Regions from separate parts of the Streptomyces sp. NPDC059499 genome, predicted to be linked through region 3. Evidence: riboswitches for the same ligand, from Rfam matches in the RefSeq annotation. Region 3 holds a riboswitch; each other region holds the start of a gene.
The links. A riboswitch is a leader RNA that binds a small molecule or an ion and turns the genes downstream of it on or off. The one in region 3 is predicted to bind cyclic di-AMP.
Positions count from the first base shown of each region.

Region 1 (7,236 bases), on a different contig from region 3:
GCGAGCCTCCTCAGCCCGCGATGTGATGGGTTATCAGCTTTCGCCCCTCGCTGAGAGCGAAACAGCATCGGCCCTGTTGCTTCCCCTGGACCTCTGAGCCATAGTTCCCATCAGAGGCTTCTGTACGTCCTGTACATTTTTTACGGACTCGAAAGAAGAGGCAACGCCGTGTACCGTCCCGCCGCCCGCTATGTACTGCCCGAGTTCACCGAACGCACCGCGACCGGCACCCGGACGCTGGATCCGTACTCGAAGCTGCTCGCCGAGCGGATCGTCTTTCTCGGCACGCCCATCGACGACACCGCGGCAACCGACCTCATCGCGCAGTTCATGTACCTGGAGTACGCCGAGCCCGACCGGCCGGTCTCCCTCTACATCAACTCGCCCGGCGGCTCGTTCCACGCCATGGCGGCGGTCTACGACACCATGCAGTACCTGTCCTGCGAGGTGGACACCTTCTGCCTCGGCCAGGCGGGCTCCTACGCCACCGCGCTGCTCGCCGCCGGTGCCTCCGGCCGCCGACATGCTCTGCCCGGCGCCCGGGTAGTCATTCAGCAGCCGGCTCTCGACGAGCCGGCGCAGGGCCAGCCCTCCGACCTCGAGATCAAGGCGCGCGAGCTGATGCGGGAGCGGGAGTCGCTCACCGCGATGCTGGCCCGTCACACGAGGCGTTCCGCACAGGACATCGGCACCGACCTCGAGCGGGACACCATCCTCGACGCCCCGGCCGCCAAGGCGTACGGGCTGGTCGACCACATCACGGAGAACCGCACACCGAATCGGCCGCCACACCCCGCGAGGTGATCCCCGTTGCTCTCTCCCCAGCTTCCGCCGCTCCCCGCGCTGACCCGCGCCGAGGGAGAGTTCATCGACTGCTACCTGGAGGTGCTCGATCAGGTCGGCCGGATCAACCCCGCCCGGGGCAGCGACACCTACGGAGCGCTCCGGGCCGCCCAGGCGCTGGCCTCACGGGCGACGGCCCTGCGCGACGCGCTCGCGCTGATGCATGAGCGGGGCGAGTCCCAGATCCATGCGGCCACGTTGGCACGGGCGTTGAGGGTGCTGGACGGGGAGCGGCGCGCGGGGCGGGTCACCGTGCCGCCCGCATCGACGGGTTGACCGCTTTTCAGGCCGTCTCCCTTGCCGTGAAGCCGTCCTGACGCCGTTTCACACCGCCTCTCCCGGAGGTCCCCGAGCCGCGACGGTCCATTCCGGTCGCCGCGGTGCGCGGCCTCGGGGCCAGCGCGGCGCGCAGTGCCGGGGTGAGGACGTGGCGGATCTCGGACGGGGTGAGTGCGGCGGGGGTGGGGAGGGGGTTGAGGTAGCGCGTATAGATGAGGCCGCCCAGAACCGTCACCACGGCCGTGGCGCGGGCGGTCGCGTCCCGTCCGCCGAGAAATTCAACAAGCCGGGCCAGCAGCTCGCGTTCCAGGTATTCGCGGACCACCTCGGCCGCCTCCTCGCCCCGGGTGGTGAGCTGCCGGAAGTCGGCGTCCTCCCACAGGTCCGTCACGGCGTCGACGAGGCGGTCGGGGAGGGTTGCCGGGTCGCCGCCGAGGACGTCGTCCACCGCGAGCGCGTTGGCGCACTGAAACTGCATCACGTCTGCGAACAGGCCCTTCTTCGAGCCGAAGTGGTAGGCGATCAGCGCCGGGTCGACGCCGGCGGCCCCGGCGACCGCGCGCAGGGTGGTGAGCCGGTAGCCGCGTTCGAGGAACAGTTCACGAGCCGCCGAGACGATCGACTCGCGGGTGGGCGGATTGCCGCGTGGGCGGCCCCGGGTGCGGGCGGAGGCGGGGGCGGCGTTATTCATCAGCGTTGAGCCTGCGTTTCGCGGTCGGCACAGTCAAGGGCGTTCCGGAAGCCACACCAAGGGATGGCCCACACCATGCGTATCGCAGTCTTCGGCGCCAACGGACCGACCGGGCGCCACCTCACCGAACAGGCCCTCGCGGCCGGCCACGAGGTCGTCGCCGTGACCCGCCGCCCGGGTTCCCTCCCCGCACGGCCCCGCCTCACCGTGGCGGTCGCCGACGCCACCGACCCGGAGGCCGTCGACGCCGCGATCGGTGGGACGGACGCCGTCCTCTCCGCGCTGGGCGCACGCTTCTCCAAAGGGAGCATCACCACGTACTCGGCGAGCGCCACCGCCCTCACCCGGGCCATGGCCCGCCACGGCGTCAAGCGGCTGCTCACCGTCAGTTCCAGCATCGCCGACCCCGACTGGCGGCCCACCGGGGCGCACTTCTTCAACCATGTGCTCGACCCACTGGTCAACCGGCGCCTCGGCCGCACCCTCCACGAGGACATGCGCCGCATGGAGGCCGTGATCCGCGGTACGGACCTCGACTGGACGCTCGTCCGCCCCTCGGGCCTCTTCGAGCACCCCGCCGTCACCCGGTACCACACCGCCGAGACCAGCGCCGACGGCGTCTTCACCGCCCGCGGCGACCTCGCCGCGAGCATGCTGCGCGAGCTGGAGGAGCGGCGGTACGTCCGTACGGCCATGGGTGTCATCACCACTGCCGTGAGACCGAACATCGCCAAACTCATCTGGAACGAGGGCGTGAAGAAGAGGTGAGCCGGCCGACTGCCGGACTGCCGGCCGCCGCAGCGGCGTTCCTCGCCCTGCCCCGCACGGCCACGCTGACCACCCTCCGCCCGGACGGGACCCCGCACGTCACGCCCGTCCGCTTCACCTTCGACGCGTCCGCCGGTCTGGTCCGGGTGACCACCTGGGCGGGAGCCCGCAAGGCCCGGAACGTGGCGGCGGGCGATGCGGCGGCCCGTGTCGCGCTCTGCCAGGCGGACGGATTCCGCTGGCTCACTCTCGAAGGCCGGGCCGCCGTCACCGACGACCCCGCCCGCCTGGCCGAAGCCGTTCGCCGCTACACCGTCCGTTACCGCGCGGCCCCACCCGACCCGCCGGACCTGGTCGTCGTCGAGATGGCCGTCGACCGCGTCCTGAGCCTCAATCTCTGAATCCCCCGTACAGAAAGCGAAGTGACACCGCGATGCCCACCCTTCCCGTCCTCGATTCCGTCCTTCACTACCGCGAGTCCGGCGACCCGGACGGGCTGCCGTTCGTCTTCCTCCACGGCAACCCCACCTCCTCGCACCTGTGGCGAAACGTCCTGCCCGGCGTGGCCGCGCCCGGCCGTCGTCTCCTGGCCCCCGACCTCATCGGCATGGGCGAGTCCGGCAAGCCCGACCTCGCCTACTCCTTCGACGACCACGCCCGCTACCTCGACGCCTGGTTCGACGCCCTCGGCCTCGCCGAGGCCGTCCTCGTCGGCCACGACTGGGGCGGTTCGCTCGCCTTCGACCGCGCAGCCCGCATCCCGGGCAGCGTGCGCGGCCTCGCTTTCACCGAGACGATCATCAAACCGCTGATCGGCGACGAATTCCCGGCGGCGGCGAGGGAGTTGTTCACTCTTCTGCGCACACCCGGCGTGGGCGAGGAGATGATCCTGGAGAAGTCGCTGTTCATCGACCGGCTCCCGGAATCGCTCGCCACCCCACTGGACCCTGCCGATCTCGAGGTCTACCGCCGCCCCTTCCCCACCCCGCACAGCCGCCGCCCGATCCTGGCGTGGACGCGCATGATGCCGCTGGACCACGAACCCTCCGACGTCGTGGCCCGCGTCGAGCGTTACGACGCCTGGCTGGCCGCCAGTCCCGAAGTCCCCAAGCTGCTCGCCGCGTTCGACCCCGGTCCGGGCGCGATGACCGACCAGAGGGCCGTCGCCTGGTGCGAGGAGAACATCGCAGGTCTGGAGGTCTCCCGCCACGGACCGGCCGGCCACCACTCCCCGGAGGACCACCCCGCGGACCTGGCCGCGGCGATCAGCACCTGGGCCGACCGCCACGGGCTGGCACGCCCGTAGGCGTCCTCTCCCACCAGAAGGTGCACGCGCCTCGCTCACCACCCACCGTCGAACACCCGGACTACGGATCGGGAGGTCGCCGCGAGGCCGTTCAGACTTCGAACGGTTGTCCCGTCAACGGCTGCACCGATGGCCCCCGATGCCGGACACGCCCGATGCGCAGATCAATTTTCCTCGCTCGTTCGGCGTAGACCATCCCCCTCACGGGGGACAGCTCAACTTGCGCAGTACGCGCGGACCCTGAGCGGAATTCACTGTTCCGCTGCTGGTACGAGGCCGGTCACGCAGCGTCGCCTCAGCTTCGGTCCCACCCCGTCCACCCGAACGGATCAGCCGTGATGACTCTCACAAAACGACCTTCAGCGCGGAAATCCGGCAGCCCGTGAGTAAAGATCCCTGGGACGACAAGCCCCCGCCACCGCGACGGGGCGGTCCGGGCGGACGCCGAGTCCTGCCGCTGTCCGGATGCCTGGTCGACAGAAGTGGATCGGCAGGAGTGGAGGACCCGAGCACAACGGGTCGACGGGATTTCCCGTCGACCCTCGGGGTGAAGCCGCCAAGTGCGGCCGGGCAACTTCGCCAGCCCGAACCCGACAGGTCATCCTTCACAGGCGGCTGACGAAGGGTTGCGCATGACTGCGCAGGTTCATGTCCCGTCTCTTTTCGCCCGGGTCGGTACGGCCTCGGTTCTCACATTCGCTGTAGGCACCACCATGCTCGCCCCCGGCCTCGTCAACGAGGCCGAGGCCGCTGCCCACTCGACGAGGGCGCTCAATATCGCCGCCTCGAAGAAGGGATCGCCCTACAGGTACGGCGCCAGCGGCCCCCATCGCTTCGACTGTTCGGGCCTCACGCTCTACTCGTTCAAGAAGGCGGGCAAGAAACTCCCCCGCACGGCCCAGCAGCAGTACAACAAGACCCGCCACATCTCCTCGTCGCAACGGCGGCGCGGCGACCTGGTCTTCTTCCACGCGGGCCGGAGTGTCTACCACGTGGGCATCTACGCCGGCGGCGGCAAGATCTGGCACTCGCCGAAGACCGGGGCGGTGGTCCGGCTGGAACGGATCTGGTCGAAGAGCATCTGGTACGGGCGGGTCCGCTGACGGCGGCCGCGCGGGCGCATCCGGTTTCGGCCGGAACCCCCGGCTGACACCGCCGTCAGCGGTTCCTGCAGGGCCTGCCGGGGGCCGGCGCTGCCGAGTCAGTGCAGCAGGGGCCCGGTCACCAGCACGAGCCCCAGCGCGGTGAGCGCCGCGCCGCTGCCGCCCTCGATCGCGCGGGCGGTACGCGGCCGGCGCAGCCAACGGCCGAGGCGGTCCACCAGCAGGGCCACGGCCGGGAACCAGAGGAGCGCCAGCACCACGACCACTGCCGCCAGCAGCAGGGTTCTTGGAAGCGGCGGCTGCCCCTCGGGGACGAACTGGGGCAGCAGGCTGAGGAAGAGCACGGGCGCCTTCGGGTTCAGGGCGTTGGTCAGGAAGCCCTGGCGCAGTGCCCGTACCGGCCCCAGCTCGGTTGCGGGCGCCTCATCCGGTGCGGAGGCGCCCGCAACCGCCCGCCGCCGGACCGCGTACAGGGCGCTCACCCCCAGGTAGAGCACGTAGGCGCCACCGAGCAGCTGCACGGTGCGGAACAGGACGGGCATCGTCACCAGCACCGCCGCGAGTCCGGCGACGGCCAGCGCGGTGTGCACGAGCAGTCCCCCCGCGACCCCCAGCGCCGCAGCCATCCCTGACCGGCGCGAGGCGAGGGCGTTGCGTACGACCACGGTGAAGTCCGCGCCGGGCAGGGCGACCATTCCCGCGGCGACCGGGACGAAGGCGAGCAGTTGTGCGTCCATGGGTACACCCTGACCCGGCCGGCCCTTTAGCGTGTACTTGCAATCTTCTGGGTCTGCCAAAAGGAATGCTTTATGTACGATCCGACGCGGCTGGCCGCACTGGTGGCGGTCGCCGAGGCCGGTTCGATCACGAAGGCGGCCGCGAGGCTCGGTTACACCGCGCCCGCCCTCTCCCAGCAGCTCGCGAAACTGGAGCGGGAGGCAGGAGCCGCGCTGCTGGTGCGCCACCATCGCGGGGCCCGTCTGACGGCCGCCGGTGAGCTGCTGGCCGGGCGTGCCCGACGGGTCCTGGACGAGATGGACCAGGCGCGGCACGAGCTGGCCCGGCTCGCGGGACTGTCGGGAGGGCGGCTGCGGGTCGGCACCTTCACCACGGCCGGTATTCATCTGCTGCCGCCGGTGCTCAGTGCGTTCCGGCGTGCCCACCCGGACGTGGAACTCACCGTGACGGAGTACGAGCCGCCCGGCGGGGTCGCAGCCGTGGCCGCGGGTGAGGTGGATCTGGCGCTGACCCATGCGTACGAACCGGCTGTCGCCGATCCGCTGCCCTCCGGGGTGTCGTCCGAGCCGCTGCTGGTCGAGGAGCTCGTACTGATCACAGCCGTGGGGCAGGCGCTGTCCGAGGGCGGCGGCAGGCTCCCGGTGACCGAATTGGCAGGCCGTCCGCTGATCAGCAGCGCACCCGCGCATCCGCCCCGGCGTGGGGTGGAGCGCGCACTGGCCGACGCCGGGGCGACACCGGCCGTGGTGTGCGAGTCCCCCGGCTACGCGCTGGTGTGCGCGCTGGTCAGCGCGGGCGTCGGCGTGGCCGTGGTGCCCGAGATGGTCGCGTCGATGTCCGCGACACCGGTCGCCGTGCGGCGCCTCGACCCCTCCGCCTTCCGCCGGACGATCTCCGTGGTGCACCGCGGCGACCGGTCGACGGCCGCGGCAGCGACACTCAGGGCTCTGCTGCGCAGCGGCTTCGGCCGCGCCGCGGGGGCGCGGTGACGTCAGGCCTGAGCGGGCACCACCCACGGGAGCGCGATCGACACGGTCTTGCCGCCGTCCGGGGTGGGGCTGACGCTCAGCCGGCCTCCGCATTCCTTGGCGAGGGCCCGGATGATCACCATCCCGCGGCCGTTGTCCTGCTGGACCGCGGCGGGTAGCCGTTGGGGCCAACGGGGGTGACTGTCCGTCACTCCCAGATAGAGCTCGACGTCCCGGTCGAGGCGGAGGTCCACCGTGAAGGTGGGCGACTGCCCGAAGGTGTGCTGGACGGCGTTGGTGGCGAGCTCCGAGACGATCAGCCGGATCGTGTCGGCTGCGTCGGTCCCGTCGGGAAGGCCCCAGTCGGCGAGAACTCCGGCCACGTACCTCCGGGCTCGGGAGACCGAGACCGGGTCGCTCGGCAGAGTGACGGTTGCTTCTTGATGGTCTGCCATGGCGACGCCGTCCCTTTCCCGCCCTGACCGACCTGCGATCGGCCTGGATTGTGCTTCGCGCCAGATTGCCACTGATGCCGCCGTC
Region 1 is NZ_JBHYTT010000007.1:213,401-220,636, forward strand. Features, by position in the region: gene ACFW9O_RS18900 (ATP-dependent Clp protease proteolytic subunit) at 169-804, shown strand; gene ACFW9O_RS18905 (hypothetical protein) at 811-1,119, shown strand; gene ACFW9O_RS18910 (TetR/AcrR family transcriptional regulator) at 1,127-1,813, opposite strand; gene ACFW9O_RS18915 (NAD(P)-dependent oxidoreductase) at 1,889-2,581, shown strand; gene ACFW9O_RS18920 (pyridoxamine 5'-phosphate oxidase family protein) at 2,578-2,982, shown strand; gene ACFW9O_RS18925 (haloalkane dehalogenase) at 2,979-3,887, shown strand; cyclic di-AMP (ydaO/yuaA leader) riboswitch at 4,344-4,517, shown strand; gene ACFW9O_RS18930 (C40 family peptidase) at 4,520-4,990, shown strand; gene ACFW9O_RS18935 (LysE family translocator) at 5,089-5,727, opposite strand; gene ACFW9O_RS18940 (LysR substrate-binding domain-containing protein) at 5,800-6,717, shown strand; gene ACFW9O_RS18945 (ATP-binding protein) at 6,720-7,151, opposite strand.
Region 1: another riboswitch for cyclic di-AMP. It lies ahead of ACFW9O_RS18930 (C40 family peptidase); the one in region 3 lies ahead of ACFW9O_RS03290 (NlpC/P60 family protein).

Region 2 (7,236 bases), on a different contig from region 3:
GCGACGACCAGGGAGCAGACGATCAGGGCCAGGAACGCGGCCCTGCCGGTGAGCCGGGAGCGGCGGGCCTGGCGGCGGTTCTGGGAGCGGTACACGCGGGCCGCGGTCTGCTCCCCGAGCAGCCGCAGCCTGGTCGCGGTGGAGAACCGGTCGCGGTCCTTCCCGGCCATCTCGCCTCCCCATTACGCACGTCCGTCCCCGCACACGGTACGGGACCGAGTGCGGGGACGGACGGAGGCTGGTGCACCGAAGGGAGGCTCAGCTCCTGCTGCCGGGCTCTCAGCCCTCGAAGCGGAACCGCGGGAACGCGGAACGGCCCGCGTACACCGCGGCGTCGTCGAGGATCTCCTCGATGCGCAGCAGCTGGTTGTACTTGGCGACACGGTCCGAGCGGGCCGGGGCGCCGGTCTTGATCTGGCCGCAGTTCACGGCGACGGCGAGGTCGGCGATCGTGACGTCCTCGGTCTCACCGGAGCGGTGGGACATCATGCACTTGAAGCCGTTGCGCTGGGCCAGCTCCACGGCGTCCAGGGTCTCGGTCAGCGAACCGATCTGGTTGACCTTGACGAGCAGGGCGTTGGCCGAGCCCTCCTCGATGCCACGGGCCAGGCGCTCGGGGTTGGTGACGAACAGGTCGTCACCGACGATCTGCACCTTGCCGCCGAGCTTGTCGGTGATGACCTTCCAGCCGGCCCAGTCGTCCTCGTACAGCGGGTCCTCGATGGAGACCAGCGGGTACGCGGAGACGAGCTCCTCGTAGTACTCGGTCATCTCGGCGGCCGAGCGGGACTTGCCCTCGAACTCGTACGCGCCGTCCTTGTAGAACTCGGACGCGGCGACGTCCAGAGCGAGCGCGATGTCGCGGCCCGGAACGTAGCCGGCTTCCTTGACGGCTTCGAGGATCAGGTCCAGGGCGGCACGGTTGGACTCGAGGTTCGGGGCGAAGCCGCCCTCGTCACCGAGACCGGTGGACAGGCCCTTGGTCTTCAGGACCTTCTTCAGCGTGTGGTAGATCTCCGCGCCCCAGCGAAGGGCCTCGGAGAAGGACTCCGCGCCGATCGGCGCGATCATGAACTCCTGGATGTCCACGTTGGAGTCGGCGTGCGAGCCGCCGTTCAGGATGTTCATCATCGGAACGGGCAGCAGGTGCGCGTTCGGGCCGCCGAGGTAGCGGAACAGCGGCAGGTCGGACGCCTCGGACGCGGCGTGGGCCACGGCCAGCGAGACGCCGAGGATGGCGTTGGCGCCGAGGGAGCCCTTGTTCTCGGTGGCGTCGAGGTCGAACATCGCCTGGTCGATGAGGCGCTGCTCGGTGGCGTCGTAACCGACGAGCTCCGGGCCGATCTGCTCGATGACGGCGAGGACGGCCTTCTCGACACCCTTGCCGTGGTAGCGGTTGGGGTCACCGTCGCGAAGCTCGATGGCCTCGAACGCGCCGGTGGAGGCGCCGGACGGAACGGCAGCACGTCCCGTGCTGCCGTCGTCGAGGCCAACCTCGACCTCGACCGTGGGGTTTCCCCGGGAGTCGAGGATTTCCCTGGCTACGACGACGTCGATGGACGGCACGAGGCATCTCCTTCTGGGATATGACGCTGGTTGTGCAGGGTCACTGTGGCCTTGCGCCCCGAGCCTAACCGGCTCGGCCCCCTGCGTCGGCCGACCGCCCGTCCCCTGGGACGAAAAAGGACCCAAGGGCCTGCATTCCGGGCAAAGGTCCAGAAATCTACTGGCCAGTAACCACAATAGTTGAACGATCTCGCACCCGGTGCGCCCCTGCGGCACACCGCGGAAACGACCCCGGCCCGGCGCACACGGGGGTGAGTGCGCCGGGCCGGGAGAGAACGCGTCGGGTGCCGCCGGACACCCTTCCGCGGTCCTGAAGCCTTCGGGGAGGAGAGACCCGGGACTACTTCAGGTGGAGCTGCTGACCCGGGAAGATCAGGTCGGCGTCCTCGACGATGTCGTCGTTGAGCTTGAACAGCTTCTCCCAGCCGCCCTTGACCTTCTTCGCGTCGGCGATCGTGCTCAGGGTGTCGCCGGCCTTCACCTTGTACTCGCCGTCACCCTTCTTGACCTTGTCGCCGGTCGGGGTCGTGACGGTCTTCGACGCCTCGGGGGCGGTGCGCTTCTCGCTGCGCGTGGTGGGCTGCTCGGCCTTGCGCTCCGGCTTGGCGGCCTTCTCGGCGCCCGTCGCGGAGGCGTCGACACCCGGGTCCACGCCGTCGTTGGTCAGGCCGCCGGCACCGGCGCAGGCCCAGGCGCCCGGGCCCTGGAGGTCGAGGAGCTTCTCGGCTGCGGTGATCTGCTGTGCCTTGGTGGCCAGGTCGGCGCGGGCGGCGAACTGCGTACCGCCGGCGGCTGCCCAGCTGGACTGCGAGAACTGCAGACCGCCGTAGTAGCCGTTGCCCGTGTTGATGGACCAGTTGCCACCGGACTCGCACTGCGCGACGGCGTCCCACGTGGCGACGGAGGCGGCGGAGGCGCCGGTCGCACCCATCAGCGGGACGGCGACCGCGGCACCGGCGACGCCGGCCAGGGTGGCGATACGGACGGCCTTGGACGGGCGACGGTGCTTGCCCTTGCTCGAAAGCAGCATGGTTCTCCTCACCGACGCCTACGAGGTGAGCTGTCGGGTTCGGGCCTGTGAGTTGCCCGGTCGCTCGCACTGGCAAGCGACTTCACCCCTAGCCGGCCCTCGCCCGTCTTCCGACGGCCGGGTCCGGCACTTACCTGGGTCCCCCGCTCCTGCCTACGGCGCTTTACGCGTCGAATCCCTTCGGCCGACGGCAGGATTCGGCGTGACGGTCGAAGGTGCCCGCGGTGCGAGCGGTTCCGACCGTAAACATAGGCAACCCCCACATTCAAAGATGGACATCACGGACAATCAGCCCTTACCCGCATCAGCCGAAGGCTCGTTTTCGCAGGTCGGAGGCATCGTCGGCGAATCAGGCGGGCGAGAAGCGTGAGTTGACGCAAAGAGACCCATGTCTCACTTAGACATAAGTGGACATAGGCCTCTGAACTGCCCCCGAATTTGGGGTGTTTTCCCGAATTGGATCAGTTGCCGACAGCGGCTTCCGCACCGGCCCCGGCGGTCTTCTCGTCCGCCTTGGCGCCCAGGTCGAGACCCAGGTCGAGGTTCTGTCCGGGAAGGATCAGGTCCGGGTCGGAACCCAGCTCGTCCTTGTTGGCCTCGTAGAGCGCCGTCCAGCCGCCGGGCAGTTCCTGCGCGTCCGCGATCGCCCAGAGGTTGTCGCCCGTGCGAACGGTGTAGGTTCCGTCGCCGCCGTCGCGCGCGTCGGCGTCACCGCGCGACGCGTGCCGGCCGGACTCGCGCCCGTCCGTCGAGCCCGTACCGGCGCTCGCCTCCGGGGCCGGAGTGCCGCGGTGCTTGCCGCCCGGCGCTTCCGTCGAGCCGTCAGAGGTCTTGGACGCCTCGGGCGAGGGAGAGGAGTCGGACTTGTCGGATCCGTTCGACTTGTCGGCCTTGCCGGTTTCGCCGCCTCGGTTGTCCGTGTTCCTGTTCCCGTTGTCCGACGCATCGGACGAGGGGGTGGCCGACGTGTCGCCGGACGGGGTCGCGGTGTCCGACGGCTCGGTGGTCGGCTCACTGCCCGGGTCGACACCGGGGAGCGTGTTGTCGAGCGCGAGCCCGGAGATCACCGCGCAGCTGGCCCACGCCGTCACCCCCTGGTCGTCGAGCACCTTCTCCGCCACGGATATCTGCTGCGAGCGGCTGGCCAGGTCGGCGCGGGGCGCGAACGCCGTGCCGCCGTAGGCCGACCAGGTGTCCTGCGAGAGCTGCAGGCCGCCGTAGTAGCCGTTGCCGAGGTCGGCGCTCCACATGCCACCGCTCTCGCACTCGGCGACCCGGTCCCAGGTCGAGGCGTCGGCTGCGTGCGCGCCGGTCGCGCCGAGCAGCGGGATGGCGATGGCCGACCCTGTGACGCCTGCGGCGACGACGATGGCGGGTGCCTGCCGAGGGCGACGGTGTCTGCCGTTCGCGGAGCCCATGGGATTGCCTTCCGTGTGACTGACGTGTGACTGGTGAGTCGAACGGTGAACCTAGCCGTACTCGAACGTGTGTCACAAGTCGATGCAGCGGAGATCACGTGAAAGTCACAGAGTTGACAGAGTGTCACTTTTTTCGGAGCGGTGTCCGGGATCGAACTCCACAGGAAGAGTGCGCAGTCCACGCATGATGAGACCGCCCCGCCATCGCAAATCGGTAGGTTCCGCAGCGAGTCGCAGGTCAGGAAGGCGTCGCAGCAGCGTCGCCAACGCCGCCTGACCCTCCAGCCGGGCCAGCGGAGCACCCAGGCAGTAGTGGATGCCGTGCCCGTACCCGAGGTGCTGATTGTCACTCCGTGCGAGATCCAGCGTGTCCGCATCGCGGAATCGCTCCGGGTCCCGGTCGGCGGCGGCCAGCACCACGAGAACGGGGTCCCCGGCCTCGATGCGCTGCCCGCCCAGCGTCACGGGTTCGGTGGCGTACCGCCAGGTGGCGAGCTCCACCGGCCCGTCGTACCGCAGCAACTCCTCGATCCCCGTGGCCAGCAGCTCCGTCTCCCCGGCCTCGATCGAGCGCTGGAGCAGCTCGCGTTGTTCCGGGTTGCGCAGCAGGGCGTAGGTGCCGTTGCCGATGAGGTTGACCGTGGTCTCGAAACCGGCGAACAGCAGGATGAAGGCCATCGCCGCGGCTTCGTTCTCGGTGAGGTGCTCGCCGTGGTCACTTGCCCGGATGAGTCCCGAGATCAGGTCGTCGCCGGGGTTCTCCCGTTTGCGGTGGATGAGTTCGGCGAGGTAGCCGCGCATCTTCTTGACCGACCTGGCCACCCCGCCGCGCGGACCGCCGCCGTGCCTGATCATCATGCCCGCCCAGTCCCGGAAGTCGTCCTGGTCCTCCGGGGGCACCCCCAGCAGGTCGCAGATCGCGTAGATGGGGAGGGGGAAGGCGAAGTCGTGGATGAGGTCCGCCTTCCCCTCCTCGATGAACGTGTCGATGAGGCGGTCCGTCAGCTCCTGCACGCGCGGCGCGAACTCGGCGACCCTGCGCGGGGTGAACGCCTTGGAGACGAGCCGGCGCAGCCGGGTGTGGTCCGGCGGGTCGATGTTCAGGAGGTGCGTCATCAGGTCCGCCTTGCGCTCCCCCGGGATGCCCGTCTTCCCCTTCGCGTTCGCCGACCCGGCGTGGTGTGCCGGGTTCTTGGAGAGCCGGGTGTCGGCGAGGGCCTGCTTCGCATCCGCGTACCGGGTCACCAGCCAGGCCTCGACACCGCTGGGCAGCGCGGTGCGGTGCACGGGGCTGTGCTCGCGGAGCCAGGCGTAGGCGGGGTACGGGTCGGTGGCGAACTCCCACGTGAAGAGTTCGGGCGCTGCGTCCGGTGCTGTGCCGGGCGCGGGGGTGTCGGCGGGGCTGTCGTTCACTCCTCGACGTTATCCGGAGCGCCCCCGTGCCCCTCCACCGCCCGGATCGCGTCCCGGTAGGTACGGGCAGCGGCCCTGAGGGCCGCCTCCGGGTCCGTGCCGTCCTGTTCCGCGCGTACGGCGAGGGCGAGGAGCCGGTAGCCGACCGAGTCGTCCTCCGGGAGCGCGACGTCGAGCCCTGCGGTACGGGCCCGGCTGCCGAGCTTGGCGGCCAGGGCGAGAGCGGGCTGGCCGAGCGGCACCCCTTCGGTGACCGACTCCCGCTGCTTCTCGATCGCCTTGGTCCGCAGCCAGTGCGCGTGGACGTCCTCCGGGGTCTCCGCGGTCTCGTCGCCGAAGACATGCGGATGACGGTGGATCAGCTTGTCCACGATCGTGGCCGCGACATCGTCGACGGCGAAGGGCTCGTCCGGGTCCTCCTGCGCGATCCGGGCGTGGAAGACGACCTGGAGCAGAACGTCCCCGAGCTCCTCGCGCAGTTCCTCGCGATCACCGTCCTCGATGGCCTCGACCAGTTCGTACGCCTCCTCGATGGCGTACTTCGCGAGACCCTTGTGCGTCTTCTGCGAGGTCCACGGGCATTCCCGCCGGATCCGGTCCATGACCTGGACCAGATCGAGGAGCCGGGCGCCCGGCAGGTCGTAGGAGCCGGGCAGCAGTTCCAGGTCCGGCATCTGCACCCGGCCCGAACCGCCGAGCCGGGCCAGGCCGTCGGTGAGCGGCTGATTGCCCTCGCCGCCCACGAGGACTACCACGGTCCGTCCGCCCGCGCAGGCGTCGACGAGCTCCTCGGCGGACGGTGCGACGTGCTCGACCATGACCCCGGCCTCGCGCAGGTACGGCAGTTGCGGATGGTCCCGCTCGGCGCAGAGCACCGCGTCGGCGGCCTGCAGCGTCTGCCAGGCGGGCCAGGACAGCAGGCCGGGCGCGACCCGGTGGCTGGCGGTGAGCAGGACGATACGGCCGGGGGCTTCAGCGTTCACCCTTGGAACCTACCCCGGCCGGGAGCCTCCCGGTCCTGGCCCCCGGTCCTGACCCGGCTCCGGCCCCGGGTCAGGCGCCCGACTGGGGTTCCTGCTCCTGGAACTTGGTGACCTGGTTGATCCACGGAGCCTTGTAGGTGCTCAGCTGGACCTGCTTGTCGTCCCAGGAACCGAAGCGCGGGTTGACGTCGACGTGCAGGGCCTTCGACGCCTTGGTGAGCGCCTCGCCGACGACCTGCTGTCCGGCGGGGGTCTGCAGGTCGGCGCCGAGCGCCTGGGCCAGCTTCGGCAGCTGGACCTCCTTGCGCAGATCGCCCTCGATCTGGTCCGGGGCGACCCAGCGCTGCTCCAGCATCACGCTCTGCAGGCCCTTGTCACCGCCGTACTGCGCGGCGGCCTGCCGGCGGATCTGCTGGATCTCCTTGCGGCTGACGGTCACCCCCGCGTCCTTCGCGGCCCGGTCCAGGACCATCCCGAACACGATGCCGTGCAGCTTGGCCCGGGTGAGCTGCCCGGACTTCTTCACCAGCTGCGCGGCCTGCGGCGAACGCTCCTGCGCCGTGCGTACCTCCGACGCCTGCGCCTGGACCGTGGACATGTCGACCCGGTCCCCGCCGACCACGGCTGCGGCGCCTGGGTGCGCCTCGCTGCCACAGGCGGTCAGGAGGGGCGCCGCGACGAGCGTGGCGACGGATACGGCGAGCGCGGTGCGACGTCGGCGGTGCAAAGGAGCCTCCCGGGGAGAGTTTGTGCATCAGTGCACAAGGCCTTGCGGTGATCGATGTTAGGCAGTGGAAGGGGTTCGGGCCACTGATTCGACCAACGA
Region 2 is NZ_JBHYTT010000005.1:98,111-105,346, forward strand. Features, by position in the region: gene ACFW9O_RS14565 (septum formation initiator family protein) at 1-170, opposite strand, end outside; gene eno (phosphopyruvate hydratase) at 280-1,566, opposite strand; gene ACFW9O_RS14575 (transglycosylase family protein) at 1,907-2,596, opposite strand; cyclic di-AMP (ydaO/yuaA leader) riboswitch at 2,597-2,767, opposite strand; gene ACFW9O_RS14580 (transglycosylase family protein) at 3,058-4,014, opposite strand; gene ACFW9O_RS14585 (cytochrome P450) at 4,120-5,427, opposite strand; gene ACFW9O_RS14590 (nucleoside triphosphate pyrophosphohydrolase) at 5,424-6,410, opposite strand; gene ACFW9O_RS14595 (SurA N-terminal domain-containing protein) at 6,481-7,137, opposite strand.
Region 2: another riboswitch for cyclic di-AMP. It lies ahead of ACFW9O_RS14575 (transglycosylase family protein); the one in region 3 lies ahead of ACFW9O_RS03290 (NlpC/P60 family protein).

Region 3 (7,236 bases):
GGTACGGCGCGACTGCGTTCGGTGCCCGGCGGGGGCACGGAAGTCGAGCTGGAGATGGAAAGGGCGAGCGAATGACCGAGAACACCGAAGCTGCCGGGGGCCCGGAGCGCCGGGTACGGGTCGTGCTCGTCGACGACCACCGGATGTTCCGTACCGGGGTCCAGGCCGAGATCGGCCGCACCGAGGAGACCGGGGTCGAGGTCGTCGGCGAGGCCGCGGACGTCGACCAGGCAGTCACCGTGATCACCGCGACCCGCCCCGAGGTCGTCCTCCTGGACGTCCACCTCCCGGGCGGCGGCGGGGTCGAGGTACTGCGGCGCTGCGCGCCGATGATGGGTGCCGTGGAGAACCCGGTGCGCTTCCTGGCACTGTCGGTCTCCGACGCCGCGGAGGACGTCATCGGTGTCATCCGCGGCGGCGCCCGCGGGTACGTCACCAAGACCATCACCGGCGCCGACCTGGTCGACTCGGTCTTCCGGGTGCAGGACGGCGACGCGGTGTTCTCACCGCGGCTGGCCGGCTTCGTCCTCGACGCCTTCGCCTCGACGGACGCGCCGCCGGTGGACGAGGACCTGGACCGGCTGACGCAGCGCGAGCGCGAGGTGCTCCGGCTGATCGCCCGCGGGTACGCGTACAAGGAGATCGCCAAGCAGCTGTTCATCTCGGTGAAGACGGTCGAGTCGCATGTCTCCGCGGTGCTGCGGAAGCTCCAGCTGTCCAACCGGCACGAGCTGACGCGGTGGGCGACGGCACGGCGGCTGGTCTGAGGCCGACCGGCAGTCGGGGGGCGGCCTGAGTCAGCGGCCCTCCGACTCCAGCGAGAGGTTGGTCTTCTCGCCGATCCTGCGGTAGCCGATGCTCGCGTAGATCCGTTCGACCTCGGGGCTTCCCGGCTCCAGCCAGACGGTGGAGCAGCCACGCTCGAACGCCGTCGTGGTCAGCCAGGCGGACAGAGCGGCGCCGATGCCTCGACGACGGAAGGCGTCGGCCACGGCGAGGCCGGCCAGTTCGCTGATGCCGTCGACGGGGACCGAGCAGCCTCCCGCTCCGGCGGGCTCGTCGCCGAGCAGGGCGAGCGCCGCGACGCCGTTACCGGCCACGGCATCGCGCAGCCAGGCGATCTCGCCCTCGTCGGGGCCGCCTTCGCCGCCGAATCCCGTGTGCTGGACCGAGGCGGCCGCGGTGAACTCCGCGTCGGTGACGGGTTCGGCCACGCGGAGCCCGTCCACCGGCTTCGGCGCCAGGAGTCCGGCCGGGGTGCAGGCCAGTACGGGGGCGTGGTGTTCCACGGTGAAGCCGGCGGCCAGCAGGGCCGGTTCGACGGCAGGGGCCCAGGAGGGCAGGAACTCCAGGCGCGGCAGCCGGTCCCGCTCCCGGAAGGCGGCGACGAGGTCGTCGATGTCCCCGGCGGTGGGCTCCGCGTCCTGGTCGGGGATGGCGTAGTTGGCGTACTTCAGTTCCCAGCCCGGGTTGTGGCGCACCGTGAAGGGGCCCACCCGGTAGTGGTCGGGGGAGCGGAGGGTGAGCGTTCGCGCGTAGTTCTGGACAGCGGTGTCCATCGGCACGGGGAGCCTTCTCTCTCTCGCTGGGCCGGTCGGCGCGGAGCCTATGCCACCCGGGTCGCTCCCGCGAAAGGCATTTCGGTGATCGGCGCGATGCGCACCGGAGCGCCGGGGCGGGGGGCGTGGATCATCTGTCCGCCGCCGATGTACAGCCCGACGTGTGTGACGCCCGAGTAGAAGAAGACCAGGTCGCCCGGGGCCAGTTCGGAGCGGGAGACGCGGCTGCCCGCGTTGATCTGCGTGTACGTGGTGCGGGGCAGCGAGACGCCGGCGGCACGCCAGGCGGCCTGGGTGAGGCCGGAGCAGTCGAAGGAGGACGGGCCGGTGGCGCCCCAGACGTACGGCTTGCCCAGCGCCCCGTAGGCGAAGTCGACGGCTTGAGCGGCACGGGCGTTGGGGGCGCTGACGGAGCCGCGCGGGGTGCTGCGGTCGGCCCGGACGGCGCTGCCGCCGTGCTGGGCGTCGGCGGAACGCTCGTAGTCCGCACGCTGGGCGGCCGTGAGGGTGGCCAGGAGCCTGCGGGCGTCGGCCAGCTTGGTGCGGACCGCGCTCCGGTGCTTCTTCAGCTCGGCCTGACGGTCCGCGAGCGCGGCGATCTCCTCGTCGGCCCGGGCCCGCAGCTGGGCGACCTCGGTGAGCTGCCTGCGGACGCCGTTGACCGCGCCGGCCTGCCGGTCCCCGGCCCGGTCCAGGTAGGAGGCGCGCTCCAGGTACTGGTCGGGGTCGGAGGAGAGCGCCAGCTGGACGGCGGGGTCGAGGCCGCCGCTGCGGTACTGCGCTGCGGCGAACGAACCGAGGGCGTTGCGCGCGGCGTTGAGGCGCTCCGTCCGGCGGGCGGCCTCGTCGCGCAGGGCGTCCAGGGACTTCGCGGTCGCGGTCGCCTTCTCCTTCGCGCCGTTGTACTGCTCGGTGGCGACCTCGGCCTCGTGGTACAGCCGGTCGACCTTGGACTTCACCTGGGCCGGGGTGAGCTGGGGCTCGGCCTGGGCGGCGCCCTCGAAGGCGGTCGCGGTAGCCGCCCCGGCGAGGGCCAGGGTGGCTGCGGTGCGGGCAGCAGGCCCGGTGAACGGACGCTGCTTGGGCTTGCGGTGAGCGGCTTTGCGTTGGGCGGCCACGGGGGCGCGGGTCCTTCCGTTCGACTGCCCGTCGGGGGGTACCGGCGGGCCCGCCGGTACCGGTGCCGGGCCACCACAGGGGGGAGTGGCCCGCCACCGGAACCTGGCGGGGTGACCGGGGTGCCGCCCGGTACGGGAGCGGCGGTGAAGAGTCGGTCACCTGGGAGGGACGCTAAACCCGAGGCACGGGCAAGAGTCGTAATGACAGCTATTGCCTCAATGTGACGTTTCGATCAACGCAAATGACCGGAAAAACCAGCTGTTGTCCGGCATTTCGCACGGGTCGCGAGCGAACTCATAGGGAATTAGTACCTAGCTGAAGACTGGTGATATGGCCGCCGCTACGCTGCGGCCATGGACGTACTCATCAATGCCTTCGTCGCCCTGCACATCATCGGAATCGCCTCCCTGCTGGGTGGGTTCCTCACTCAGATGAAGGCCATGGGGGAGGGTGCCGCGCGGTTCGGACCCGCCATGCTGCACGGTGCGCTGATGATGCTCGTCACGGGTTTCGCCCTGGTCGGGTTCAACCAGCTCGACGACCAGCCGGTGAACCACATCAAGATCGGCATCAAGCTGCTGATCCTGGTCGTGATCCTGGCGCTCGTCTATGTGAAGCGCGACGAGGAGAAGGTCGACAAGGGCGCCTTCATGGCGGTCGGCGGGCTGACGGTCGCCAACATCTTCATCGCCACACTCTGGACCTGACCGGGCAGTCGCAGGGGCCCGGTGTCCGCCGGGCGCCTGCGCGCCCGGGCCGTGACGGGCAGCCGTACGGGCCCGGTGTCCGCCGGGCCCGTGGGCAGTTCCGTCTGTGCGCTCCGTACCGCTACGCCGGGCGCACGCTGCCGTAGATCGGCATGTAGTAGATCGACTCCTCGCGCACGTTCGCGCCCGGCTTCGGCGCGTGGATCATCATCCCGTCGCCCTTGTAGATGCCGACGTGGCTGATGTCGTCGTAGAAGAAGACCAGGTCCCCCGGCTTCAGATCGGCGGTGGCCACCCGGGTGCCGACCTCGACCTGGTCCCAGGTGGTGCGGGGCAGGTCGACGCCCGCCGCCTTCCACGCGGCCTGCGTCAGCCCGGAGCAGTCGTACGAGGACGGGCCCGTCGCCCCCCAGACGTACGGCTTGCCGATCTGGTCCCGTGCGAAGGCCAGGACCTTGTCCGCCTTCGAGGCGTAGCTGCTGTCGGAGCCCGTGCCGGTGCCGGTGCCGGTGCCCGTCTCCTTCGAGGCCTCCTCGGCCGCCCGGTCCGCTTCCGCCTTCGCGGCGGCTGCCTGCTCGCGCGCGAGCTCCTCCGCCTTGCGCTTGGCCTCCGCCTCCTTCTTGCGCTCCAGCTCCGCGAGCCGCGCCTTCTCCTCGGCGGTCAGCTCCGACAGCAGCGTGCGCGCCTCGGCCAGCTTGTTCTGCACCTGCTGCTTGCTGGTGCGCAGCGTGGTCTGCGACTCGGTGAGCGTCTGCAGGCTCTCGGTCGCCTCGACCCGCTTGGTCGCCGCCTCGCTCTGCTGCGTACGGAAGTCGGCGACCGCCTTCTGCTGCTGGCTGGTCATCCGGGCCATCAGCTGGTCCTGGTCGAAGTACGACTGCGGGTCGTCCGCGAGGAAGAACGTGGCCGTGGGGGCTATCGCGCCGCTGCGGTACTGCGCGGCCGCGTAGTTGCCCAGTTCCCGGCGCGTCTCGTTCAGCTTGTCGGCGCGCTTGGCCGCGGCTTCGAGGAGCGCGTCGACCTTGGAGCGCTGCTGGGTGGAGGCCGTCTTCGCCTTGTTGTACTGCTGGGTCGCCGTTCCCGCCTGGCGGTAGAGGTCGTCTACCTTCTTCTGCACTTCCTCGATGCTGGGCTTGGGCTCCGCCGGGGCGGCCGTCGCGCTCTGTGTGGAGAGCAGGGTGACGGACGCGAGCGCCGCCGTCGTGAGCCCGACGGCAGAGGAACTGGTGCGCACACGGGTGCGCGGTTTGCGATGCGATGCCAAGGCCGGCATCTCCTTCCGTGGACCGCCTACCGGGTTAGCTGTCGGGTTCGGGCGGAACGGAAGGCTGCCCTACGGTCCAGCGGGACGGACCGATTCACCCCGGTGCTGCGTGTGGGTCCCCGGTTCCGGACTCCCGTGCGGGAGCGACGGATTCGGCGAGGGTGCCCGCGCGGCGTGGTTCGCCTCAAGGGGGTAACGGTCACCCGTCGGAGCACGCTAGCCAACCCGTGGCGTCCCTGTGAAGGTTGATGTTCGATATGCCCGATACATTTCCGTGACCTTTTCGGATTGACTGGTCCCACAGCGGGAACAACCTCTGAATCCCTACGCACTGTGGGCAATCCGTCTCGGTCCGCGCACGGATCTGGGCGTCGTGCGGAATGCGGCCCCGGGGTGTCGGTGCGGCCGCCTAGACTCGTCAGGCGATGAGCAGCCTCTTTGACGACAGTTTCCTGACCGGCCTCCAGCAAGCGGACGAGGGCCCCCCGCCACCTCCCGAGGACCACGCACCCGAAACGGTGCCCGAGGACCTCTTCGGGGGCGTCTTCGACGGGCCCCCGCCGCCGCGCGAGGCCTACTACCGCGACGGCGCCCCGCGCCCCGTCGTCGACTCCGCCGCGCTGCTCGACGGGCTGAACACCGAGCAGCGCGCCGCCGTCGTGCACGCGGGCTCCCCGCTGCTCATCGTCGCCGGGGCGGGCTCGGGCAAGACCCGTGTGCTGACGCACCGGATCGCCCACCTGCTGGCCGAGCGCGGGGTGCACCCGGGGCAGATCCTCGCGATCACCTTCACCAACAAGGCCGCGGGCGAGATGAAGGAGCGCGTCGAGCAGCTCGTCGGACCGCGCGCCAACGCCATGTGGGTCATGACCTTCCACAGCGCGTGCGTGCGGATCCTGCGCCGCGAGTCGAAGCGCCTCGGCTTCACCTCGTCGTTCTCGATCTACGACGCCGCAGACTCCAAGCGCCTGATGGCACTGGTCTGCCGCGATCTGGACCTCGACCCGAAGCGCTATCCGCCGAAGTCGTTCACGGCGAAGGTCTCGAACCTGAAGAACGAGCTGATCGACGAGGAGACCTTCGCCGGCCAGGCCGCGGACGGCTTCGAGAAGACGCTGGCCCAGGCCTACGCGCTCTACCAGGCGCGGCTGCGCGAGGCCAACGCGCTGGACTTCGACGACATCATCATGACGACGGTGCACCTGCTCCAGGCGTTCCCCGACGTCGCCGAGCACTACCGCCGCCGCTTCCGGCACGTGATGGTCGACGAGTACCAGGACACCAACCACGCGCAGTACACGCTCGTACGCGAGCTGGTGGGCCCGGCGGGCGAGGCCGACGCCCCGGGTGAGCTGTGCGTCGTCGGTGACGCGGACCAGTCGATCTACGCCTTCCGGGGCGCGACCATCCGCAACATCCTCCAGTTCGAGGAGGACTACCCGGACGCGAAGACGATCATGCTGGAGCAGAACTACCGCTCCACGCAGACGATCCTGTCCGCGGCCAACGCCGTCATCGAGCGCAACGAGAGCCGCCGCCCCAAGAACCTCTGGACGAACGCGGGCGCCGGGACACGGATCACCGGCTACGTCGCCGACACCGAGCACGACGAGGCGCAGTTCGTCGCCGACGAGATCGACCGGCTGACGGACGCAGGGGACGCGAAGGCGGGCGACGTCGCCGTCTTCTACCGGACGAACGCCCAGTCCCGTGTCTTCGAAGAGATCTTCATCCGCGTCGGGCTGCCCTACAAGGTCGTCGGCGGAGTGCGCTTCTACGAGCGCAAGGAGGTCAGGGACGTCCTGGCCTACCTCCGGGTCCTCTCCAACCCCGAGGACACCGTCCCGCTGCGCCGCATCCTCAATGTGCCGAAGCGGGGCATCGGCGACCGGGCCGAGGCGATGATCGACGCCCTGTCGATGCGCGAGAAGATCTCCTTCCCGCAGGCGCTGCGCCGCGTCGACGAGGCGTACGGCATGGCGGCACGCTCGTCCAACGCGGTGAAGCGGTTCAACACGCTGATGGAGGAACTCCGCACGATCGTGGAGTCCGGCGCCGGACCGGCGGTCGTGCTGGAGGCCGTCATGGAGCGGACCGGCTATCTCGCCGAACTCCAGGCGTCCACCGACCCGCAGGACGAGACCCGCATCGAGAACCTCCAGGAGCTCGCCGCCGTCGCCCTCGAGTTCGAGCAGGAGCGGGCCGAGGAGGAGGGGGCGGGCACGCTCGCCGAGTTCCTGGAGAAGGTCGCGCTCGTCGCCGACGCCGACCAGATCCCCGACGAGGACGAGGACGGCTCCGGCGTCGTCACGCTGATGACGCTGCACACCGCCAAGGGCCTCGAATTCCCGGTGGTGTTCCTGACCGGCATGGAGGACGGCGTCTTCCCGCACATGCGCGCGCTGGGGCAGGTGAAGGAGCTCGAGGAGGAGCGCCGGCTCGCCTATGTGGGCATCACACGTGCCCGTGAGCGGCTGTATCTGACCCGGGCCGCGATGCGCAGTGCGTGGGGTCAGCCCTCGTACAACCCGCCGTCGCGGTTCCTGGAGGAGATCCCGGACCAGCACCTGGACTGGAAGCGCAAGGG
Region 3 is NZ_JBHYTT010000001.1:705,384-712,619, reverse strand. Features, by position in the region: gene ACFW9O_RS03315 (PspC domain-containing protein) at 1-75, shown strand, start outside; gene ACFW9O_RS03310 (response regulator transcription factor) at 72-767, shown strand; gene ACFW9O_RS03305 (GNAT family N-acetyltransferase) at 798-1,559, opposite strand; gene ACFW9O_RS03300 (NlpC/P60 family protein) at 1,607-2,677, opposite strand; gene ACFW9O_RS03295 (hypothetical protein) at 3,032-3,385, shown strand; gene ACFW9O_RS03290 (NlpC/P60 family protein) at 3,507-4,658, opposite strand; cyclic di-AMP (ydaO/yuaA leader) riboswitch at 4,657-4,817, opposite strand; gene pcrA (DNA helicase PcrA) at 5,075-7,236, shown strand, end outside.

Region 4 (7,236 bases), on a different contig from region 3:
GGTGGTGGAGCCGATCCAGGGCAAGGGGGTGCACGCCTCGCCGCCGGGGTTCCTGCGGTCCGCGCAGGAGCTGCTGCACCGGCACAAGGCGGTGCTCATCGTCGACGAGGTGCAGACCGGACTGGGCAGGACCGGCGACTTCTACGCGTACCAGCACGAGGAGGGTGTCGAACCCGATCTCGTCTGTGTGGCGAAGGCGCTCTCCGGCGGATACGTGCCGGTCGGCGCGACGCTCGGCAAGGACTGGATCTTCAAACGCGTCTACTCCTCCATGGACCGCGTGCTCGTGCACTCGGCGAGCTTCGGCTCCAACGCCCAGGCCATGGCGGCAGGGCTCGCGGTCCTCGCGGTGATGGAGGACGAGGAGACGGTCGCGAACGCCCGCCGCACCGGTGACCTGCTGCGTGAGCGGCTCGCCGCGCTCGTCGGCCGCTACGAGCTGCTGCACGAGGTGCGCGGGCGCGGGCTGATGATCGGGATCGAGTTCGGCCGGCCCTCCTCGCTGAGACTCCGCAGCCGTTGGACCATGCTGCAGGCGGCCAGGAAGGGCCTCTTCGCCCAGATGGTGGTCGTGCCCCTGCTGCAGAAGCACCGGATCCTCACCCAGGTCTCCGGCGACCACCTGGAAGTGATCAAGCTGATCCCCCCGCTGGTCATCGGTGAGCGCGAGGTGGACCGCTTCGTGGCCGCCTTCACGGCCGTCATGGACGACGCGCACAGCGGGGGCGGGCTGATGTGGGACTTCGGCAGGACGCTGGTCAAGCAGGCTGTCGCCAACCGTTGATGCTTTGCCTCGGAGGCAAGAAATTTGCCTCCGAGGAAAGATCCTGGCCCAATGGAGTCATGAATCCTCCTGACGGAGGGGCGGCCGACGAGCTGCCCGGAATCGCGCCGCGCCTGCGCGACCTGCGCCGCAACCGGGGTCTCACCCTGGAGACCGCCGCCCGGCGGGCCGATCTCTCCCCGGCGCACCTCTCCCGGCTCGAGACGGGCCGCAGGCAGCCCTCACTGCCGATGCTGCTCGGGCTCGCACGTATCTACGGTACGACGGTCTCCGAGCTCCTCGGAGAAATGCCGCCCGAGCGTGACGCCATCGTCCGCGGCGGCCCGTTCGCGGGCGCTCCGGGCGGCGCGCCCGGAGGGACCCCGGGAAGAGCTCCGGGCGCCGGCCCGGGTGGTACCTCGGGTGGTGCTGAGGCCGACGGCTGGATGTACCAGCAGGCCGGTGGCTCCGGCCGGGCGATGCAGGCGTTGCGGGTCCGGGTCCCCCACGGGGCCCAGAGTGATCTCGTACGCGTGCACCCGGGCGAGGAATGGCTGTATGTCCTCGACGGGCGGCTGAGGGTGGGTCTGGGGGAGACCGTGCACGACCTCGGGCCGGGGGACAGCGCGCACTTCGACTCGCTCACCCCGCACCGGATCGCGGCGCTCGACCGCGGGGGCGCCGAGCTGCTCTTCGTCCACACCCTGCTGCAGAGCCCCTCGGCCGAGCTGTGCCTGGGCAACGGGACGCACCTTCGCTGACCACGCACGCCCCACCGCACCTGCCGCACACCTCGGCCCGAGAGCCGAAAGAGAGGACTGCCATGTCCGATTCGGAGCACTACGACCCGCTCACCCCGCGCCCGCGGGAGACCAAGGACACGCAGGAGCGGAAGATGCCCCGGGGTGTGGTCATCCGGCTCGTCGCCTATCTGGTGGCCGGCCACGTCGTCGCGGCCTTCCTCTTTCTCCTGTTCACCGTGGCGGGCAAAGGCTGACCGCCTGCGCTACGCCTTCTCGACGAGGCGCTCGCGCAGCCTCTCGCGGGTCTCGGGCGCGAGCTTCAGCCCCTCGCTGAGGTAGCGGTCCGTGCCGCCCCAGGTCTCCTCGATCGCGGCGAAGGCGGCGGCGAGGTAGTCGGAATGCGCGCCGAAGAGCGGGTTGAGGAGCTCCAACACCTCGTCCGACATCCCCGCCGACGACGTGTCGCTGCGCCGCACCTTGTAGCGGCGGTGCGCGTCGTTGGACTTGAGGTAGTCGGCCTCGACGGCCTCCTTCTCGACGCCGACGGCAAGCAGCGATACCGCGATCGACAGGCCGGCCCGGTCCTTGCCCGCCGCGCAGTGCATCAGCGCCGGCACGCTGTCCTCGGCCAGCGCGTGCAGCACCCTGCTGTGCTCCGCGGTGCGGTCGGTGATGATCGACCGGTACGACGCGATCATGCGGGCCGTCCCCTTGCCGTCGGCGAGGATCGAGCGCAGCTGCTGGATGTCGCCGTCGCGCACCAGTCGCCAGAACTCGGCGCCGTCGGCCGGGTCGGAGAGCGGAATGCTGACATTCCGGACACCAGGCAGTTCCACGTCGAGACCGTCGAGCTTGTGGTCGGCGGCGTTGCGGAAGTCGAAGACGGTGTGGAGGCCGAGTCCGGCCAGGAATGCCGTGTCCGTCTCGGTGGCGTGCGCCAGGTGGCCGCTGCGGTAGAGGCGCCCGTGGCGCACCCTGCCGCCGTCCGTGGTCGGCAGACCGCCCACGTCGCGGAAGTTGCGGACCCCGGTCAGCTCGACGTCTGTCGACGGAACCTCTGGCAGCTGCTGCGTCACAAGGACTCCTGGAGTGTCTGGCGTCGGCGCCGCTCGCCGACGGGGGCACGCCCGCGACGATACGACATGGATTCATCGGGCAATCGTTTCGCCCTTCGATGCCTTCCCGGCCGGGGTGACCGGCGGCCCGCGAGCATGACATGTCCGTATTAGTGCATTTAGCAGAACATGCCCCGCTTGCGCGGGAGATGGGGTGTGGCAGGTGAGCGGGATCATATCCGTGACGGTGTGTGGCGAAACTGCCGAGAGGTAATCCTTACGCCGTGCGGAAAGCCAAGATCCGTAATCCACGGAGTGTGACCGGAATTCGGAACCGGAATTGAATCGCCCATTCCGGTACGCAACCGGTGGCTTGTTCCCGGCGTCCTGACTCGCTTACGGTCACGGTCAATCCGGACGGAACGCCAAATCCTGCCGCCGCCCGGAATCCGCACCGACTCACGTGTGGCAGGAGCGGGGGAACCAGGTAAGCCGCCGACCGGAGTGATCCGGAACGGCTTGGGGTCAAGACGCGCTCAGCGCGGCCGGGCATCTCCAGTCCGAACCCGACAGCTCACCTCGCAGGCGCCGGAGAGGAATTCCCCATGCCCGCAAAGGGTAAGCACCGTCGTACGAAGGCCAGCCCGATCTCCCGCGGCGTCCTCGCCGCAGGGACCGGCGGCGCCGTCCTCGCACTTCCGCTGATCGGCGCCACCGGCGCGTTCGCCGCCGAGCAGTCCGCGCCCGCCGCCAAGCCGGCGGCCGCCAGTGCGGCCCACCACGCGCCTGCCGCCTCCGTGGCGAAGAAGCACGGCGCCACCAAGACCTACTCCGTGGTCGCCGGTGACTATCTGGCGAAGATCGCGGCCGAGAAGAAGGTCAAGGGCGGCTGGGAGAAGCTGTACAAGGACAACCGTGAGGTCGTCGGCGACAACCCGAGCCTGATCTTCCCGGGCATGAAGCTGACCCTCGGCGTCAAGGCATCTGGCTCCACCACGGAGTCCGCGCCTTCCAAGGCCGCCCCCTCCAAGGCCGCCCCCTCGAAGGTGAAGTCGGCCCCGAAGGCCGCCGCGCCGGCCGAGAAGGCGTCGACGGCCACCGACGCCGCCGACTCCACCGGTGCTTCGGAGAGCAACAGCTCCGGTTACACCACCCCGGTGGCCAACGGTGGCGTCTCCACCCAGTACCGCGTCGCCGGCGCCAGCTGGTCCAGCGGCTACCACACCGGCTCCGACTTCCAGGCCGCCTCCGGCACCAGCGTCCGGTCCATCGGCCCGGGCACCGTGGTCTCCGCGGGCTGGAGCGGTGCGTACGGCAACGAGGTCGTCATCAAGCACGACGACGGCATGTACTCCCAGTACGCCCACCTGTCGTCGCTCGGCGTCTCGGCCGGCCAGACCGTCACCGGCGGCCAGCAGATCGGCCTCTCCGGTTCCACCGGCAACTCCACCGGTCCGCACCTCCACTTCGAGGTCCGTACCGGCCCGAGCTACGGCTCGGACGTCGACCCGATCGCCTACCTGCGCTCGCACGGCGTCTCCATCTGACGCAATCAGGCGGCTCGGTGAGCCCAAGAGGGGCGGTGCGCGGCGGCGCACCGCCCCTCTGCTTATTCCGGCTTTACCAAAACCTGACCGGGTGGTCTATCTCACCACCCGTCAACCCCTTATTACGGTCGCGTAGGTCACATTCGAAGGTGCAGGATATGCGCTTGTGGCAGACGATTCGAGAAACAAACAGCGAGGCACCATCGGGTCGTACGCAGCGATTGGCGACAGCTTCACCGAGGGCGTCGGAGACCCTGGCCCCGACGGGACGCTCGTCGGCTGGGCGGACCGTTTCGCGGTCATTCTGGCGGACCAGCTCCCACTCCCCGATGCAGCGGGCGGCCCCGCGGACGGCCCGCACGGGAACTTCCGGTACGCCAATCTCGCCGTACGCGGACGCCTCCTCGACCAGATAGTCGAGGAGCAGGTCCCCCGCGCCAAGGAGCTCGCACCGGATCTGGTGAGCTTCTGCGCGGGCGGCAACGACATCATCCGGCCGGGCACCGACCCGGACGACGTGGCCGAACGCTTCGAGCGCGCGGTCGCCGACCTGACCCGCTCGGTCGGCACCGTCATGATCACCACCGGCTTCGACACCCGCGGCGTTCCGGTGCTCCGGCACCTGCGGGGCAAGATCGCCACGTACACCGCCCATGTACGGTCCATCGCCGACCGCTACGACTGCCCGGTCCTGGACCTGTGGTCGCTCCGGTCCGTGCAGGACAGGCGTGCCTGGGACAACGACCGGCTGCACCTCTCGGCGGAGGGACACACCCGGGTCGCGCTGCGCGCCGCCCAGGTCCTCGGCCTCGACGTGCCCGCCGACCCCGACCAGGTGTGGCCTCCGCAGGTGCAGCGCGGGGCACTCGAGGTGCGCCGCGACGACATGGCCTGGGCCCGCGAGTACCTCGTACCGTGGATCGGCCGGCGCCTGCGCGGTGAGTCCTCCGGTGACCACGTCGAGGCCAAACGCCCCGACCTGCTCCCGCTCTGAGCACCTCCGGGCGCACTGATCACACGCGTTGCGACGCCCGTGATCAGTGCGCTCGGCGCACCGTTCGCTCAGCGGGTGATGACGGGGAGGGAGCGCCGGGGTACCGCTCCACGGAGCGCGTCCGCGGTAGGTACCCGTACCGGGCCGGCGGGTATCCGCTCCAGCACGCCGCCCGCGAAGACGTCGTACAACGGCAGCGTCTCCAGGTGCACATAGCCGATGTGGCAGTCGCACACGTCGAGAGGACAGCCACGCCGAGCCAATGAGCGCCGGAAGCTGCCGTCGTAGAGGTTGCCGAGCTCGGCGGGGACGAAGTGACAGCGGCGCACCGTGCCGTCGCCGTCCACCGAGACGACCGACTCACCCGTCCGGCAGGGCAGCCCGACCGAGCGGTGCGGATGCCGGCTGTACGGGAACAGGGGGTCCAGCGCCGTCCAGCGGTCCGCCTCCTCGTCCGTGTAGGTGTGCCCCTCGGCGGCGTTGACCCAGAGATAGACCTCAGCGGGCAACGCCTCGCGCAGCCGCCGGGCCTCGTCGAGATGGGCGTCCAGCCCCACGACGCCGACGCTGTGCCGGACCCCGAGGGCGGTCAGCTCCCGGCACCTGCCGAGGAACCGCTCGTACGGCGTCTGGCCCGGGTGGTACGTGCACCACAGGGCGACCTTGTCCCGCGCCGCGTCGGCCAGCCAGCCGGTGCGGCAGCTGAGATTGGTCTGGATGGCGACCCTGCCGATGTGCGGGAGCCGGGACAGCTCGACGAGGGCGTGCCGGTACCAGGACCGGACCAGCCCCTCGCCCCACGGTGTGAAGAGCACCGACAACCGCTCGCCGGTCTGCGCGGCGGCCCACGCCGTGAACCTCTCCAGCGCCGCACGGTCGGCCCGCAGCTGCTCCCCGCTGTCCCGCCGCTTGGCGAACGGGCAGTAGGGGCAGTCGTAGTCGCACGACGCCAGCGAGCCCCGGTAAAGGATCGTCAGGTCCGCAGGCGTCGGCGTCACGGGGCTCACTTCGCCTCGTACGCGGCCATCGCGGCCCGTACGGCGGGGGAGAACAGCTCAGGGCCCAGCGCGTCGGAGTGGGCGAGGCCCTCGGGGGAGAGCCGCAGCAGGCCGGGGCCCGCGGACCCGTCCAGCCAGCCGCGCCCCTCGAAGGCGCCTAGTTCGGCCGGGAAGTCACCGAAGGGATCGGTGCCGAAGCGCTCGCGGTATCCGTCGCAGGGCATGCCCTCGGCCTGGAGCAACGCCTGCAGGAGGTGGCGCCTGCGCGCCTCGTCACCGTCGACGTACCGTCCGACCTCGGCCCGCGAGAAGTCCTCGGTGGCCGTGAAGCCGTCGATGATGCCCCGGATCTCGCGCATCTCCACCGCGTAGTCGAAGGAGTAGTGCAGCGAGGAGGTGTAGGAGCGTGCGCCGCAGCCGAGTCCGATCATGCCGTCGGTCTGGCAGGCGTAGTCGTCCGGGCCCGCCCGGTGCGCGCCCGTGCGGCGGAACATCCTCATCGACACCTGCTCGTAGCCGTGGGCCAGAAGGTGGTCGCGGCCCGTGCGGTAGAGGCGCAACCGCTGCTCGTCCCAGGCGGGGTCCGCTCCGTCCGCCGCTCCCTGCCGCCCGAGGCCGGTGAGCGCGCGCACGTACAGCGGGTAGAGGTAGAGCTCCTCGGGACGCCAGGCCAGGGCGGCGTCCAGCGAGGTGCGCCAGCTCTCCTTGGTCTGCCCGTCGATGCCGTAGATGAGATCGATGTTGAGGACCGGGATGCCGGCGTCGCGGATCCGGCCGAGGGCGGCCTCCACCTCGGACCTGCGCTGCGGGCGGACCGCGGCGCGGGCCTCCGCGTCGACGAAACTCTGCACACCGATACTGATCCGGGTGGTCCCGCGGTCGGCGAGGACGCCGAGGCGGTCCGCCGTCGCCGTCGCCGGCGAGGTCTCGACCGCCAGCGGTACGGACCGCAGGTCGGCGCCCATCCGCTTCTCCGCGATGTCGCAGAGCCGCTCCAGCTCGCCCGCGGTGAGGAAGGTGGGGGTGCCGCCGCCGAACGCGGCGGCGGCGAAACGCACCCGCTCCGCGTCGCCCAGCGCGTCCCGGACCGCGGTGGCCTGCCGGTCCAGCGCGTCGAGGTAGCGCGTCGTCAGCTC
Region 4 is NZ_JBHYTT010000013.1:155,134-162,369, forward strand. Features, by position in the region: gene ACFW9O_RS27170 (aspartate aminotransferase family protein) at 1-784, shown strand, start outside; gene ACFW9O_RS27175 (helix-turn-helix domain-containing protein) at 844-1,524, shown strand; gene ACFW9O_RS27180 (DUF6126 family protein) at 1,587-1,760, shown strand; gene ACFW9O_RS27185 (tyrosine-protein phosphatase) at 1,770-2,582, opposite strand; cyclic di-AMP (ydaO/yuaA leader) riboswitch at 3,004-3,162, shown strand; gene ACFW9O_RS27190 (peptidoglycan DD-metalloendopeptidase family protein) at 3,167-4,108, shown strand; gene ACFW9O_RS27195 (SGNH/GDSL hydrolase family protein) at 4,275-5,102, shown strand; gene ACFW9O_RS27200 (STM4011 family radical SAM protein) at 5,171-6,100, opposite strand; gene ACFW9O_RS27205 (STM4012 family radical SAM protein) at 6,106-7,236, opposite strand, start outside.
Region 4: another riboswitch for cyclic di-AMP. It lies ahead of ACFW9O_RS27190 (peptidoglycan DD-metalloendopeptidase family protein); the one in region 3 lies ahead of ACFW9O_RS03290 (NlpC/P60 family protein).